DNA from 2 places in the Rhizobium sp. WSM1328 genome. Region 1 is predicted to be linked to the other one. Evidence: riboswitches for the same ligand, from Rfam matches in the RefSeq annotation. Region 1 holds a riboswitch; the other holds the start of a gene.
What was found. A riboswitch is a leader RNA that binds a small molecule or an ion and turns the genes downstream of it on or off. The one in region 1 is predicted to bind FMN.
Positions count from the first base shown of each region.

Region 1 (7,304 bases):
CTATTGGCTTACCCGGCTGCAATCGAGGCCGCCAACAGCAGCCATGCTTGCATTTTCCGATTGGATAACGTCGCAGAAGTCTCCCGCATCTCAATGAAGGCTTCCGGCGCACCCCAATATCCGACTTCGGTCTGCGCCCCGCGGATGGGGCCGGCGCGAAGCCGCAATGCGCGAGGCGGACTCATATCCGACGTCCGGGCCGATATAGCCGACGGGATAATCGGTTGACTGCAACAGCGAGAGGGTGGGGGACATCCTGACGTCGGCAAGGAGACCGGTGAGATTGGTGGCGAAGACACGATAAAGCGTTTCGGTATGGCGCGCGCCATACCGAAGTTCCCTTACTTCTCAGAGGATGTCACCGCCTATAGAGGTAGCTGCTTGCCGGCCTGTTCGCTGACCATGTATTCGGCGTACCAGTCCGGCCAGTTGTCGTCGTGTTTGCCGCCGTTTCGCTTCTCGTGTTCGCCGTGCGCGGTCGCCGCACGGCGCATGGCTGACGCGAGATCGGTCGAGGTCGTGAATGTCGTCCCGTCGGCGTCGATGCGTCCCGGCAGGCGCGTGGTGACTTCCTGGAACAGCCAGCCGTTGCCATCGGGATCCTTGAAGGAGGCAAAGGAGCGATAGCTGCGGTGATCGGGATCGCGGCCGGCAATGCGGAGCCGCCCGAACAGGTATGGTTCGTCCTTGCCGGCATAGACGCCGGCCGCGTCATGGAACACTTCGCTCACCTCGACGCCGCGGGCGATCAGATCACGGCGGGCGGCCTCGACGTCGGAGACGATAAGGTAAAGGCCTTGGGCCGAGCCGGGTGGCGCGGCGGTGACGTTCTTGCCGAAGATGATCGCGCAGCCGGAGCCGGGCGGGGTAAACTGGATCACACGGAAATCGGCATCATTGGCGAAGTCGGCGTCGAGCCGCCAACCCAGGCCGTCGTAAAAACGCTTGGCGCGGTCGACATCGGAAACAGGGATGACGACGACCTCGAGCTTGGTGTCGACGGGCTGTGTTCTCGGGGTCTCAATGGGGGTTTCACTGCGCATGGCATTGCTCATCTTCAGCTCCTTGGCGTTTTGGATGCGTTAAGAATGGCGATACATGTCACCGGCCAGTGGACCACAGCGCTGTGAGGCCGTCGAATCAATTATTCTGTCTGATTTGGCTGGCATTGGCGGATTCCACGCCCATTCCTGTTGAAGGCAGATCCCGGCCTGGCCATGCGAAGATCCCGCAGACGGCGCGTCACTCATGATCCGCCTTCAGCCGATGCCGGTGAGCTGCCTGTTTTGCGCGGTTGCCGCACATCGCCATACTGCACCAGCGCCGCCGGTGGCCTCGGGTGTGGTCGGCGAAGAGCAGCGTGCAGGCCGGCCCTTCGCAGGCCTTCACCGTGGAGAAATCCTCGGTGCAGACGAATTGCGCCAGCGCCTCGCCGACCGGCAGCAGCAGCGCATCGGGTGCGCGCCATTTGCGCATTGGTTGAAGTGCGAGTGTGGCATCGGCATGTCCTGCGATGATGCGGCTGAAGCCCTCGTTACGTTCGAGTAGGCGGTTCAGCGGCTCCAACTCCTCCAGGGCATTTGCCGGAAGAGGGTGGCCCTTGTGGCTGCGGACGAAATCCCGGAACCATTCGCGCAGGCTCCTTGCCTGGTCTGCGACCTTGTCGAGTTCGCCCGGCAGCGCCTGCGCTCGCATTGCCTCCAGCGTCGCATGGGGGACGAGCCCCGCCTGCTCCAGCCAGCGCAGCAGGCCTTTGCCATCATCGATCCAGTCGACTGGCGTATCGACCGGAGTGGCGATCGAATTCAAAAAATCCAGTCCCAGCGCATCGCCGACGAAAAGGGCAGGTGAGCGGTTGTCCATCATAACTCCTGTTCCGGTCGCCACGATGTGCACCGCTGGCGGTCTCTCGAAGACATGAGTGATATGTAACCTCTTAAAAGGCGCTTGACAAGTTATGCGCTCTTGGAGTAACCGTCATAAATACATTAGATAGGTTACTTTAGCAGAGCAAGGAGAACGCTGATGTCCCCCGAGAATGTGAATCTCGCGAACAGTGTGAATGTCGTATTTGTCCACGGCGCATGGGCGGATGGTTCGAGCTGGACAAAAATCATTCTGCCGCTCACCGCCGAAGGCTTGAGCGTGTTCGCGGTGCCGCTGCCGCTGACCTCCTTCAGCGACGATGTCGCAGCCCTTGAGCACACGCTGGAGCGGGTGACCGGGCCGGTGGTTCTCGTCGGCCATGCCTATGCCGGCGCGGTGATCGCTGCGACCCGGGACGAGAAGGTCAAGGCGCTGGTCTATATCGCCGCCCTGGCACCTGATGAAGGCGAGACGGTCGCCGATATCTTCTATCGCGGCGAGCCGCACCCCAAGGCGCCGAAGCTCGCGCCCGACAGTCATGGCCTGATCTATCTGCCGCAAGAGGCTTTTAGCACCGCATTCGCGCAGAATGCCGAGGCGGGTGAGCAGGCGGTGCTTGCCGCCGTACAGCGGCCGATCTCGCCGGCCTGCATCACTGTTCCCGTGCCGCGCCCGCTCTGGAAGGACCGTCCGGCCTGGTTCCTGATCGCGGAACAGGACCGGATGATCGTTGCCGACAATCAGCGCTTCATGGCCGAGCGCATGCAGGCGCGGGTGCGCTCACACGCCGCCGATCACACGCCAATCGTTACGGCGCCTGCCGCCGTGCTCGACATCGTCAGGGAGGCGGCCGCCGCGGTGGCAGCCTGAATTCAACTGTCAAAACAAGGGATGAGGAGGAAATCGAGATGCACGGAGAGAAGATGACGACCGAGCGGGTGAGCGCCTTTTCAGACGCCATGATCGCGGTGATCATCACCATCATGGTGCTGGAGCTCAAGGCGCCCGAGGTTCCCGACATATCAGCCGTGCTTTCGCTCTGGCCGATCCTGGTCAGCTATGCGCTGAGCTACCTGTTCATCGCGATCATCTGGATCAACCATCATCACCTGCTGCGGCTGGTGCGCTTTGCCTCTACCCGGCTGATCTGGATCAACTTCGTGCACCTCTTCCTGGTGTCGCTGCTGCCGTTCACGACGGCCTGGATGGCGAGGACCGGCCTCGCGCCGATGCCGGTTGCCGTCTATGCCGCGGTCTTCGTGCTGGTCAATGCTGCCTATCTGATGTTCGAGCGCGAGATATTCGCGCAAGCCGAGGCGGGCGCCATGCCGGAACCCGCCCGCCGCCTGGCGCGCCGGCGGACGCTCATCGGCCTGGCGATCTTTGCCGTGGCGGGGCTCGTTGCTCCCTTCGTACCGCTCCTCGGCTTCTTCCTGATCTGCTGCGCCCTCGTTCTCTATCTCCAGCCGGAGATCTTCAACAGCCGCCAGCAAGGGCAGGCGGAATAACCAGACCGGAAATACCAATCAAGTTATCACAGCAAAGGAGACTGTCATGTCCACCATCAGATACCGCACCGCCGACGTCGACGGCTTCAACATCTTCTATCGCGAGGCCGGTTCGCCGGATGCTCCGAAGCTGCTCCTGCTGCACGGCTTTCCGAGCGCCGGCCACATGTTCCGCGACCTGATGCCGCTGCTCTCCGATCGCTTCCACATCGTCGCGCCCGATCTTCCGGGCTTCGGACGATCCGACCTGCCGGCACGCGGCGCCACTTTCGACGGGATCGCCACGACCATCGATCGTTTCACCGAAGTCGTCGGCTTCGATCGTTACGCCGTCTATGTGTTCGACTACGGCGCGCCGACCGGCTTCCGGCTGGCCGTGAAACATCCTGACCGGATCATGGCGATCATCTCGCAGAACGGCAACGCCTATGTCGAGGGCCTGAGCGAGGGCTGGAACCCGATCCGGGCCTATTGGGAGGATGCGTCCGAGGAGAACCGCAATGCGCTGAAGGCGATGCTGCAGCCGGAAACGACGGTCTGGCAATATACGCATGGGGTTGCCGATCCGACGACGGTTTCGCCCGACGGCTATTCGCTCGACAATTTCTATCTGGCGCGGCCCGGCGTCGAGGACATACAGCTCGACCTCTTCGGCGACTACAAGAGCAATGTCGCGCTCTATCCTGCCTTTCAGGATTATTTCCGCACCCACAAGCCGCCGTTCCTGGCCGTGTGGGGCAAGAACGATCCGTTCTTCCTGCCGCCCGGCGCCGAGGCGTTCAAGCGCGATAATCCCAATGCGGTCGTCCGCTTCCTCGACACCGGCCACTTCGCGCTGGAAACGCATGCCGCAGAGATCGCGGCTGCGATCCGCGATTTTCTGGCCCGCTGAGAGCAGAACCAGGCGCTGCCCGCCGGAAGGGCGGGCGGTCGCCCAAGCCAACAGGAGAGACGACATGTCTGATACAGTTGCCATCATCACCGGCGCCAGCCAGGGTATCGGCCAGGCGACGGCGCAGCGCCTCGCGCGCGATTTTTCCGCGCTGGTGCTGGTCGCCCGCAACCGCGCCAATCTTGAGGAGACCGCGCAGGCGGTGAGGGCGGGCGGCGCGCAAGCCCTCGTCATCGGCGCCGACCTCGCCGAGCCGGAAGCGGCGCAGGCCGTGGTCGATCAGGCGCTTGGCGCCTTTGGCCGCATCGATGCGCTGCTCAACATCGCCGGCGGTGTGCCGCAGATCGATCTTTTCGAGATGACCGATGCGCAGTGGGAAGACGGGCTGGCGCTAAAGCTGCACGGCGCGAGGCGCCTGACGGTTGCGGCATGGCCGGCGCTGAGAGAGGCGAAGGGCTCCGTCGTCTTGATGTCGGGCAATTCGGCGGTGTTTCCGAAGGCGCCGTATGCGGCGGTCGGTACCATCAATGCTGCCATCGTCGCACTCGCCAAGGCCTTTTCCGATCGCGGCATCACCGATGGCGTGCAGGTCAACAGCGTGCTGCCCGGTCCCGTCATGACCGGCCGGCGCCGCTCCTATCTTGAGCACTGGGCGCCGCTGCACGGTGTGAGCGTGGAGGAGGCGACCGCGCATTTCCCCGAGCAGGCGGGCATCGCCCGCTACGGCGAGCCGGAGGAAATCGCCGAACTGATGGCCTTCCTGGTGTCGCCGGGTGCCCGCTGGATGACCGGCTCGGCGCTACGCATGGATGGCGGCGAGGTGAAGTCGATCTGATGCGGTCGACGGCGGGAGTGCACCGCCGTCTTCATCTCCTGCGTTCCTCTATTCGTCGAACCGCTGACTACGCGGCAAGAGCGGCGCGCGTTTTGCCGATCGTCAGAGCCGCTTTTGCTGCTTCGCGGCCTTTCTCGACGAAGTGCGCGCGGTAGATCTGCTTGTGGTGCTCGGTTTCTTGATACTGATGCGGCGTCAGTGAGACCGACAGTACCGGCACGCCCGTATCCATGCCGGCGCGCATCAGCCCATCGACGACGGCCTGGGCGACGAATTCGTGGCGGTAGATTCCGCCGTCGACGACGAAGGCGGCGGCAATGACCGCGCAGTAACGTCCGGTTGCCGCAAGATCGCGGGAAAGCAGCGGCATCTCGAATGCGCCGGGGACGTCGAACACGTCGACCTGCTCGGGCGGAATAAGCTGATGGAAGCCATGAAGGGCGCGGTCGACGATGTCGGCGTGCCAACTGGCTTTGACGAAGGCGTAGCGGGTGGGTGTCACGGTAATCTCCTTTGGCGAACAGACACATCACCCAAGGCGATCACGAACGTTCCCGACAGCCGCAAGGGCGGCAGGAACGCACGTTCTCTTTCATCCGGACTATGACCGTCGGCTCAGGCATCTCACCTGATCTGCTGACCCTTCCTAAGAAGGCGCTCGCGGGCTCGCAATCGAAATTGCATACCGCCGGTAGGGACTTGCACCCCGCCCTGAGAACGGCGCGGACAATAGGGGGAAGGCGGCGGGCTGGCAATAGGTCGATATGCTTTCGCGGCCGGAGCTGGATCAGGCTCCCCAAGCGGCGATTTCGCTCGTTCGCCGATGGCGGCGGGCAATCCCTCTTGCGAAGGAGGAGCTTGCGCCTACATGCTCTCTGTGAGGACATCCACGTCAGAAGCACGACAAGACAGGACGCGCTGTCTCCGCCTGGGCGAGGCCGTGACAACCATGGGAGAGAGTGATGCCAGAATCTTTCGTCGTTCACCGCGAGGCGCATATTGCGGCGCCGCCGGCCGCGGTGTTTGCGCTGATGACCGATCCGGAGAAGATCCTGCGCTGGATGGGAACGGAAGCGCAGGTCGAGCCGCAGCCCGGCGGGCTCTATCTCGTCAACGTCACCGGCGCCCGCTTTGCGCGCGGCTCGTTTCGTGAGGTGGTGCCGGTTCATCGCCTTGCCTACAGCTTCGGCTGGGACGGCAGCGAAGCGGTGCCGCCGGGGTCGAGCCTGGTCGAGATCGACCTGATCGAACAGGAGGGCGGAACGCTGTTGCGGCTCACTCATAGCGGCCTGCCCAGCGCCGATCAATTCGCCGGCCATGCGGAAGGCTGGGCGCATTACCTGGGGCGCCTGACCGAAGTCGCCGCCGGGCGGGATCCGGGTCCCGACGCTTTTTACGGCCGGACATGAACAAATTTGCCGGCAGCGGGGCGTCTCTGATGCGCTTGCGGTTGTGACAACAACGGTCGGCGAGCGCCCAAGCGGGTCGTGCGGAAGCGCTTCTTTTGCTACCGCAAACATGAACGCGCAGTTCATCTCCAGTTCAATTTAGCGGTCCTAATCTGCGGACGGCTGGATTGAAAATGGAGTTCACGATGAAGGCACTTTCTATCGCGGCTGCCTTGCTTGCCGGCAGCCTCTCGATCGGTACCGCGGAGGCAATGCCGATGGGGACAATCAATGTCCAGAGCAGTGTCACAAAGGTCGACTACGCCTGCGGTCGCGGCTGGCATCTGACGCGCTGGGGCGAATGCCGGCGAAGCTGGAGACGCCCGCCGCCGGTAGCTTTCTACGGTGGTCCGCCCCGCTGGGGCTGGGAGCGGCGTCACCGCGATTGGGATGGCTCGCGCTGGCGCCATGAGCGGCGCTGGGATCGCGACCGGCGTTGGCGGGATAATGACTAAAAGTCTCGCTTAGATGTAAATGGACGAAGGCCGGAGCGATTTTCGCCCGGCCTTTTCTCATGAAAAAGCGTCGCCGACGCTGACAGCCAGCGTTCTCCCGATTTACCCGAGAGGGTCAGATCCTGCTGACGAGCCAGTGCTTGTCGTCGATCAATTCCTCGAGCTCGACGGGATCCTTGACGCCGAATTCGAACCATTCGACGAGTTCCTTTGCCTTGCGGCTGCTCTCTTCCGCCGTCAGCTCGACCTGATACCTTTCGCACCATCGCCGAAGGATCGACGTCAGCACCGTCATGTCAT
Region 1 is NZ_CM172788.1:2,660,106-2,667,409, reverse strand. Features, by position in the region: gene AC2444_RS13620 (LysR family transcriptional regulator) at 1-97, shown strand, start outside; gene AC2444_RS13615 (VOC family protein) at 366-1,055, opposite strand; gene AC2444_RS13610 (CGNR zinc finger domain-containing protein) at 1,243-1,863, opposite strand; gene AC2444_RS13605 (alpha/beta fold hydrolase) at 2,026-2,736, shown strand; gene AC2444_RS13600 (TMEM175 family protein) at 2,775-3,374, shown strand; gene AC2444_RS13595 (alpha/beta fold hydrolase) at 3,421-4,266, shown strand; gene AC2444_RS13590 (SDR family oxidoreductase) at 4,331-5,101, shown strand; gene AC2444_RS13585 (6,7-dimethyl-8-ribityllumazine synthase) at 5,169-5,603, opposite strand; FMN riboswitch at 5,682-5,824, opposite strand; gene AC2444_RS13580 (SRPBCC family protein) at 6,064-6,510, shown strand; gene AC2444_RS13575 (GCG_CRPN prefix-to-repeats domain-containing protein) at 6,696-7,004, shown strand; gene AC2444_RS13570 (hypothetical protein) at 7,120-7,304, opposite strand, start outside.

Region 2 (7,304 bases), 410 kb from region 1:
GCGAAACTCTTTGCACGGCAAGGTGCCAAGCTCGTGGTCACCGGCCGGCGACAAGACGCGCTCGACGCCGTCATCGCGGAAATTGAGGCGGAGGGTGGGCAGGCCGTCGCCATATCAGGCGATGTCAGGGACGAGGCGCTCCAGGAAAGGCTTGTCGAAACGGCAGTCTCGCGTTTCGGCCGGCTCGACATCGCCTTCAACAATGCCGGCATCATCGGTGAGATGGGGCCGGTCGCCGGGCTGTCGGTGGAGGGCTGGCGCGAGACGATCGAGACCAATCTCACCGCCGCCTTCCTCGGCGCCAAACACCAGTCGGCGGCGATGGGGAAAGGCGGCGGATCGCTGATCTTCACCTCGACCTTTGTCGGCCACACCGTCGGCATGCCGGGCATGGCCGCCTATGCGGCGAGCAAGGCGGGGCTGATCGGCTTCGTGCAGGTGCTCGCCGCCGAACTCGGAGCGCAGAAGATCCGCGTCAACGCGCTGCTTCCCGGCGGCACCGACACGCCCGCCAGTATCACCAACGCGCCTGATGCCACGCCGGAGGTGCTCGCCTTCGTGGAGGGGCTGCATGCGCTGAAACGCATGGCGCAACCCGAAGAGATCGCCAATGCGGCGCTTTTCCTCGCCTCCGACATGTCGAGCTTCGTGACCGGCACGGCGATGCTGGCAGATGGTGGGGTTTCGATCAGCCGAACATAGGGGCAGGAAATAGGGTGTGCTGTGGCAACCAGCCGTGCGCGTCTGGGACCCAGCCACCCGCCCTCGTCCTTCGAGGCTCCGGCCTGCGGCCTGCGCGCCTCAGGATGAGGGCTGGTCGGTGTGCCTTGCCGCTGCGCTTCCCGTTGAACCAAGCCGCAACCTCTCTCCAGCCTCATCCTGAGGCGCCCCGAAGGGGCCTCGAAGGACGGGGCTGGCCGCTTTGCGGAGATCAGGCGACTTCGCGTATGTCTTTTGCCGCCTGGCGGTCGAGATAGGCGACCAGGTCCTCGATGGTGACGAGGGGGAGGTTGTGGCGTTCGGCGAAGAGCGTGAGTTCGGGCAGGCGGGACATGGTTCCGTCGTCGTTGGCGACTTCGCAGATGACGCCGGCGGGGATCCGCCCGGCGAGGCGGGCGAGATCGACGGCGGCTTCGGTGTGGCCGGGGCGGCCGAGCACGCCGCGGGGGTTGGAGCGCAGCGGGAAGATATGGCCGGGGCGGGCGAATTCGGCGGGCTTTGCGCGATCGTCGACCAGGGCGCGGACGGTGGCGGCTCGGTCGGCAGCCGAGATACCGGTCGTCGTGCCCTTGAGATAATCGACCGAGACCGTGAAGGCGGTTTTGTGCGATTCCGTGTTGTTGGGCACCATGAGCGGAATATCGAGCGCATCGAGACGCTCGCCTTCCATGGCGATGCAGACGAGTCCACGGGCGTGGGTCATCATGAAGGCGATTGCCTCAGGGGTGACGGCATCGGCCGCGACCACGATATCACCTTCGTTTTCCCGGTTCTGGTCGTCGACGACGACGACCATCTTGCCGCTGGCAATAGCTGATATGGCATCTTCGATTGTTGCGATAGTCATGCTGTCTGGCCTTTCAAGGGTTATGTCAGCTGACTGACATGGTCTGCTCGGCTCAGTCCGTGAGCGAGCCTTCTGCCCTTGGGCGAACAAACGTCGGCCGACTCCGGGATGGAGTGCGACTGCCCGTGTTGTCCTCTTCCATCCGGACTATACCGTCGGCTCCGGCATCTCACCGGATCTGCTGACCTTCCGACAGGAGGTGCCGGAAGCGCTCGCGGGCTCCAGGATTGCTCCTGATACCGCCGGTGGGGAATTACACCCCGCCCTGAGAACACTTCAAAGATAGGATCAAAAACAGGCGGATGGCAAGGTCACTCGACCAGGCAAAAATGCAAAGCTGCCCTGACGCCGATGGACACACTGTTCACACGGAGGCGACGACCGTGTCGCCTTCCGCACTTCGCTGGTGGTTTGCTCTTTGTTCGATGCATGTCGTTGTCCCAAAACCGCTACGCAATTTTGGGCGCCTGCATCAGGACATGATCAGGCCGCCGTCGACATTGATCGTCTGGCCGGTGATATAGGCGGCGTCATCGCTGGCGAGGAAGGTCACCAGGCCGGCGACATCTTCCCCAGAGCCGGCCCGTTTCATCGGGATGCCCTCGACCCATTCCTTCATCAGTTCGCCGGGGGCGTAGTTGCCGAGCAGCTTGCCCCAGGCCTGGTCGTTATAGGCCCACATGTCGGTCTCGATGATGCCGGGGCAGAAGGCGTTGACGGTGATCTTCTCGGTCGCGACTTCCTTGGCCAGGCTCTGGGTGATGCCGACGACGCCCATTTTCGAGGCGGCATAATGCGGGGTGTAGATGAAGCCGTCGCGGGCCTGGCCGGAAGCGGTGTTGATGATGCGGCCGCCGCGCTTGTGCTTGCGCATCCTTGATATCGCCTCCTGGGCGCAGAGGAAGACGCCCTTGGTGTTGACGGCCATGACCTTGTCCCACTCGTTTTCGGTCAGGTCCTCGACGCGGGCGATTGTGATGACGCCAGCATTCTGGATCGAAACGTCGACCGAGCCGAATTCCTTCTCGGCGGCATCGTAGAGGGCGGTGACGCTTGCCTTGTCGGTGACATCGCCGATGAAGGAGATCGCCTTGCCGCCTTCGGCCCGGATCTGTTCGGCGACGCCGTGGACCAGGTCCTCATTGGCCGAGACGACGAGATTGGCGCCTTCTTTCGCGAAGCGTTTGGCGATCGCCGCTCCGATGCCGCGGCTACCCCCGGTAATGACGACAGTCTTCTGCTCAAAGCGTTTCATGCTCTTTCCTTGTCCGTCGATAAACAGCAAATCTGGGTGCGACCTACCATGCGATCATTATTGGAGATCAAACGGTTGTCGCGAATTCAGGCAGTCTAGAGCGCCGATGACGATCCGAGCCCTCGGTCCGTTCGACAACCCGTTCGATCAGCGTGAAGGGCGGGCAAGACGGCGATATCGCACGCCGTCTTGCCCGTTGGTCCCTTCAGCGCCTCGATCTCAGCCAGGGAGGAAGCGAGATCGGTCACTTTCCAGCAGCGGCAATGAGCTTTCTCATCACCAGCAGCAGAAACCGCCGTCGACGAGAAGATCGACGCCGGTCACGAAACTTGCTGCATTCGACAGCAGAAACACCGCCGGGCCTACCATCTCGTCCACCGCTGCCATGCGCTGCATCGGCGTCTGCTCTTCGAAGAGCTTGGTCTGGTGGACCATCTCCGGACGGGTGTTCATGGGCGTTGCCGTGTATCCGGGGGAGATGGTGTTGACGCGAATGCCGCGGTCGACCCATTCCATCGCCATGGACTTCGACATATGGATGACGCCCGCCTTGGAGGCGTTATAGTGCGCTTGGCTCAGCCCGCGATTTACGATCACGCCGGACATGGAAGCGATGTTGACGATGGAGCCGCGTCCATTCTTGAGCATGGCGCGAGCCTCGGCCTGGCAGGAAAGAAAGACACCTTTCAGGTTGATATCCATCAACGTCTGATATTGGTCCTCCTCCATCTCTTCCGCGGCGTTCGCGTTAGCGATGCCTGCCGCGTTGACTGCAAGCGTCAGCGTGCCGAGATCGGCTTCGGTCCGTGCTATTGCCTCTCCAAGGGAAGATTTGCTCGTGACATCCGCCGCGATCTGGATCGAGCGGCGGCCGGCGGCGCGAATATGTTCGGCCGTCTTGACCAGCCCGTCGTCGGTTCGGCGGTCGAGCAGCGCCACGTCGGCGCCGCATTGCGCAAGGCCGATGGCAATGCGCTGACCAATACCGCTGCCGGCTCCGGTCACGATGGCAACCTGGCCGCTGAGATCGAAAAGCTTCGGGGCGTTCAGAGTGATGTCGGACACCGCTCTTCCTTTCTCTGTCTGTTTAGATGGTGGCCAGTTCCATGACCGAAACGTCATTTGCCTGGTCACGATTGAGAATCCCCGCCTGCTTGCCTTGCGCAAGCACGAGAATGCGATTGGAGACTCCGAGAACTTCCTCGAGGTCCGAGCTTACGACGATGACCGCCACGCCCCGTTTGGCAAGATTGACGATGATGTCGTAGATACCGGCTCGGGCGCCGACGTCGATGCCTCTCGTCGGTTCGTCGAGCACGACGACCTTAGGATCGCGCATCAGCCATTTCGCGATGACCACCTTCTGCTGGTTGCCGCCGGACAGGTCCGAGGCATATTGCTCCGCACGGCCCTTCACGCCGAACTTGGCCACTGCCTTCTCCGCAAACGAGCGCTTGACGCTCGGCGTAATCCAACGCCCGCCCAGCTTGTCGAGATTGGCGTAGATAATGTTCTCGCTGATCCGGTGCCCGACGATCAGGCCCTGCTCCTTGCGGTCTTCCGGAACCATCACGATACCCTTGGCGATCGCGTCCGCCGGATCTCGCAGCCTCAGTTCCTCGCCTTCCAGCTTGATCGACCCAGCACTGATTGGATCTGCTCCCGAAATCGCACGCACCAGTTCGGTGCGGCCGGCGCCGACCAATCCGGCGATCCCCAGAATTTCCCCGGCCCGGACCTCGAAGGTAACGTCACGGAACGAGTTGTCCGGCGAGCACAGCCCCGACACCTGGAGTACTGGATGCTCTGTCGGAACCGGCAGGGCAGGGAACAAGCGGTCAAGCGGGCGTCCGACCATGCTCTCGACGATCGTTCGCACCGGTGTCGCGCTGTCGGAGAATTCCTGCACGCGCTCGCCATCGCGAAGAACGACGATCCGATCGGTTATTCGCTTGATCTCTTCCATGCGGTGGGAAATGTAGACGATGCCGACACCTTCTGAGCGAAGCTTCCGAACCTGTTCGAAAAGAGCTTCCGTCTCCGCGCCGCCAAGGGCGGCCGTCGGCTCATCGAGGATCAGGAGCTTTGCGTTGAGAGCCAGCGCCTTGGCGATCTCGATGAGTTGCTGATTTGCCGTGGAAAGGCCGGCGACCGTCCGCGTTGCAGGGATGTGAAGGTTCAAGCGAGCGAGCTGGTCCTGGGCCCGGCGAACCATCTGGGCGCGGTCGACGACGCCGTTCTTCATCGGCCAACGTCCGATGAAGACGTTTTCCGCGATCGACAGCTGCGGCAGAAGCTGCAGCTCCTGATGGATCAGGACAACGCCCTTGTCGATCGCTTCCCTTGGGGTGGCCGGGGCATAAGGCTGCCCCAGCCATGTCATTGATCCTTCGGACGGCGTGCGTGACCCGGCGATAATGCCCGATAGCGTTGACTTGCCTGCGCCGTTTTCACCGAGAAGTGCAACCACTTCGCCGGGATAAACGTCCAAGCTGACATTCTTCAGAACCTGGAGCGGCCCATACCATTTGGATATGCCCCTCAGGGAAAGAACTGGATCAGTCACGGCACACCTCCTCAAGACCTCAACTTCATTACGGATGGTTGGCGATGAAGCCTGCGACGTTTTCCTTGGTTGTCAGCGTGGCATCCAGGAGCTGGACCGGCGGCACCTTTTCTCCGGCGACAAGCTTGGCGGCGTTTTCAACCGCGTCGCGGCCCATCTTCTGCGTCTGCTGGGTCGCCGTTACGTTGAAGACACCCTTGCTGAGCGCTTCGAGAGCTGCGGTGTCACCATCGAAGCCGCCAACCACGATCTTCTGGGAAGGATTGGCGACCTTGATCGCCTGCGCGGCGCCAAGGGCAAGGCCGTCGGCCTGGGCGAACACGATCGAAACGTCCGGATTTGCCTGCAGCATATTCTGCATGATCTGGAATCCTTCGTCCTGGCTCCAGATGTTCGAGAACTGCTCGGCGACAACCTTGACGTCCGGATATGCCTTGAGAGATTCAGCGCAACCCTTCGAACGATCGACTTCCGGCGTTGTGCCCTTCTGGCCGTGGATGATGACCATCTTCCCCTTGCCGCCGGCTTCCTTCAGAATGTAGTCGCACACGGCCTTGGCAGACGCGACGGAATCCGTTGCAAGGAAGGTATCGCCCGGTGCTCCCTCGGCGTTGCGGTCAACGTTCACGACCGGAATACCAGCGCTCTTGGCGAGCTTGACCGGAACGGTCGCAGCCGCCGCACCTGCCGGAATGTAGATCAGCGCGTCGATCTTCTGGGTCAGGAGGTCCTGGATCTGGTTGACCTGCGTCGGCCCGTCGCCCTTTGCGTCGACCGTGATGACTTCGATGCCGCGCTTCTTGGCTTCGGCTTCGACGGATTGTTTGATCTGGTTGAAGAAGTTTGCCTGAAGGTTGGCAACGGCCAAGCCGAGCTTCTTCAGTTCCGCCGCGTGTACTGGGCCGAGCATGAGACCGAGCAGGGCAGCAGACGCGAGCATGGTGCGCGCTATTTTCATTGTATTTCCTCCGTTGTTTGATGGAACCCTCGGGTATGTCCTCCCCCTCGGGGTATTGATCCGCCCCAAACCCTTGGAGCGGAATTCCTGGTCCGCCGACGCGGCGGACCCCGCTCGTCAGGCGCGACGCCGACGAATAGTCTCCGCGCCGACCGCGAGCACGATGACGATGCCGATGATCACTTGCTGCAGGAACGGCGAGACGTTGAGAAGATTGAGCCCGTTGCGAAGGACGCCGATGATAAGAACGCCGATCAGTGTTCCTCCGATACCGCCCGCCCCCCCCGAAAGCGAAGTCCCGCCGATGACGACTGCTGCGATGGTGTCCAATTCATAGCCCAGACCGCTGGACGGCTGGACGGAATCCAGCCTGGCGGCGAGTACGATGCCTGCGAGCCCCGCAAGGACTGAACTTGCGACGTAGACGCCAATCGTCACGAGCGGAACGTTGATACCCGCAAGGCGCGCGACTTCCGGATTTCCTCCCACCGCGTAGAGCATGCGACCTTCGGACCGGAAGTGCAGGAAAAGCCAGGCCGCAAGAACAACCGCAAGCATGAGAAACACAGTGGCTGTCAACACGCCGAAATGGCGATCGATTGCCAGCATCATGAACCAGTCGGGGAATCCGACGATCTGCTGGCCGTCCGTGATCATATTTGCGACGCCGCGAGCCGCGGACATCATCGCAAGAGTGGCAATAAAGGCTGGAACCCTGAACTGCGTCACCAGAAGTCCGACGATCAGGCCCGAAATGCCCGATGCGACCAGAGCAAAAACGATCCCGACCGGCAGCGGTAGGCCGGCGACATTCGCAGTCCAGCCCATGACCATCATCGCAAGAGCCAGTGCCGAGCCGACGGAGAGATCGATGCCGCCGATCAGAATGACAAAGGTCATTCCGACAGCCATGATGCCGAGGACAGTGATCTGATCGAGGATGTTGAGACCGTTCCGA
Region 2 is NZ_CM172788.1:2,247,937-2,255,240, reverse strand. Features, by position in the region: gene AC2444_RS11450 (SDR family oxidoreductase) at 1-702, shown strand, start outside; gene ribB (3,4-dihydroxy-2-butanone-4-phosphate synthase) at 932-1,567, opposite strand; FMN riboswitch at 1,694-1,844, opposite strand; gene AC2444_RS11440 (glucose 1-dehydrogenase) at 2,040-2,822, opposite strand; gene AC2444_RS11435 (SDR family oxidoreductase) at 3,099-3,887, opposite strand; gene AC2444_RS11430 (sugar ABC transporter ATP-binding protein) at 3,910-5,388, opposite strand; gene AC2444_RS11425 (sugar ABC transporter substrate-binding protein) at 5,417-6,346, opposite strand; gene AC2444_RS11420 (ABC transporter permease) at 6,464-7,304, opposite strand, start outside.
Region 2: it holds a riboswitch for FMN, as region 1 does, so the genes downstream of both, ribB (3,4-dihydroxy-2-butanone-4-phosphate synthase) here and AC2444_RS13585 (6,7-dimethyl-8-ribityllumazine synthase) in region 1, are expected to answer to the same signal.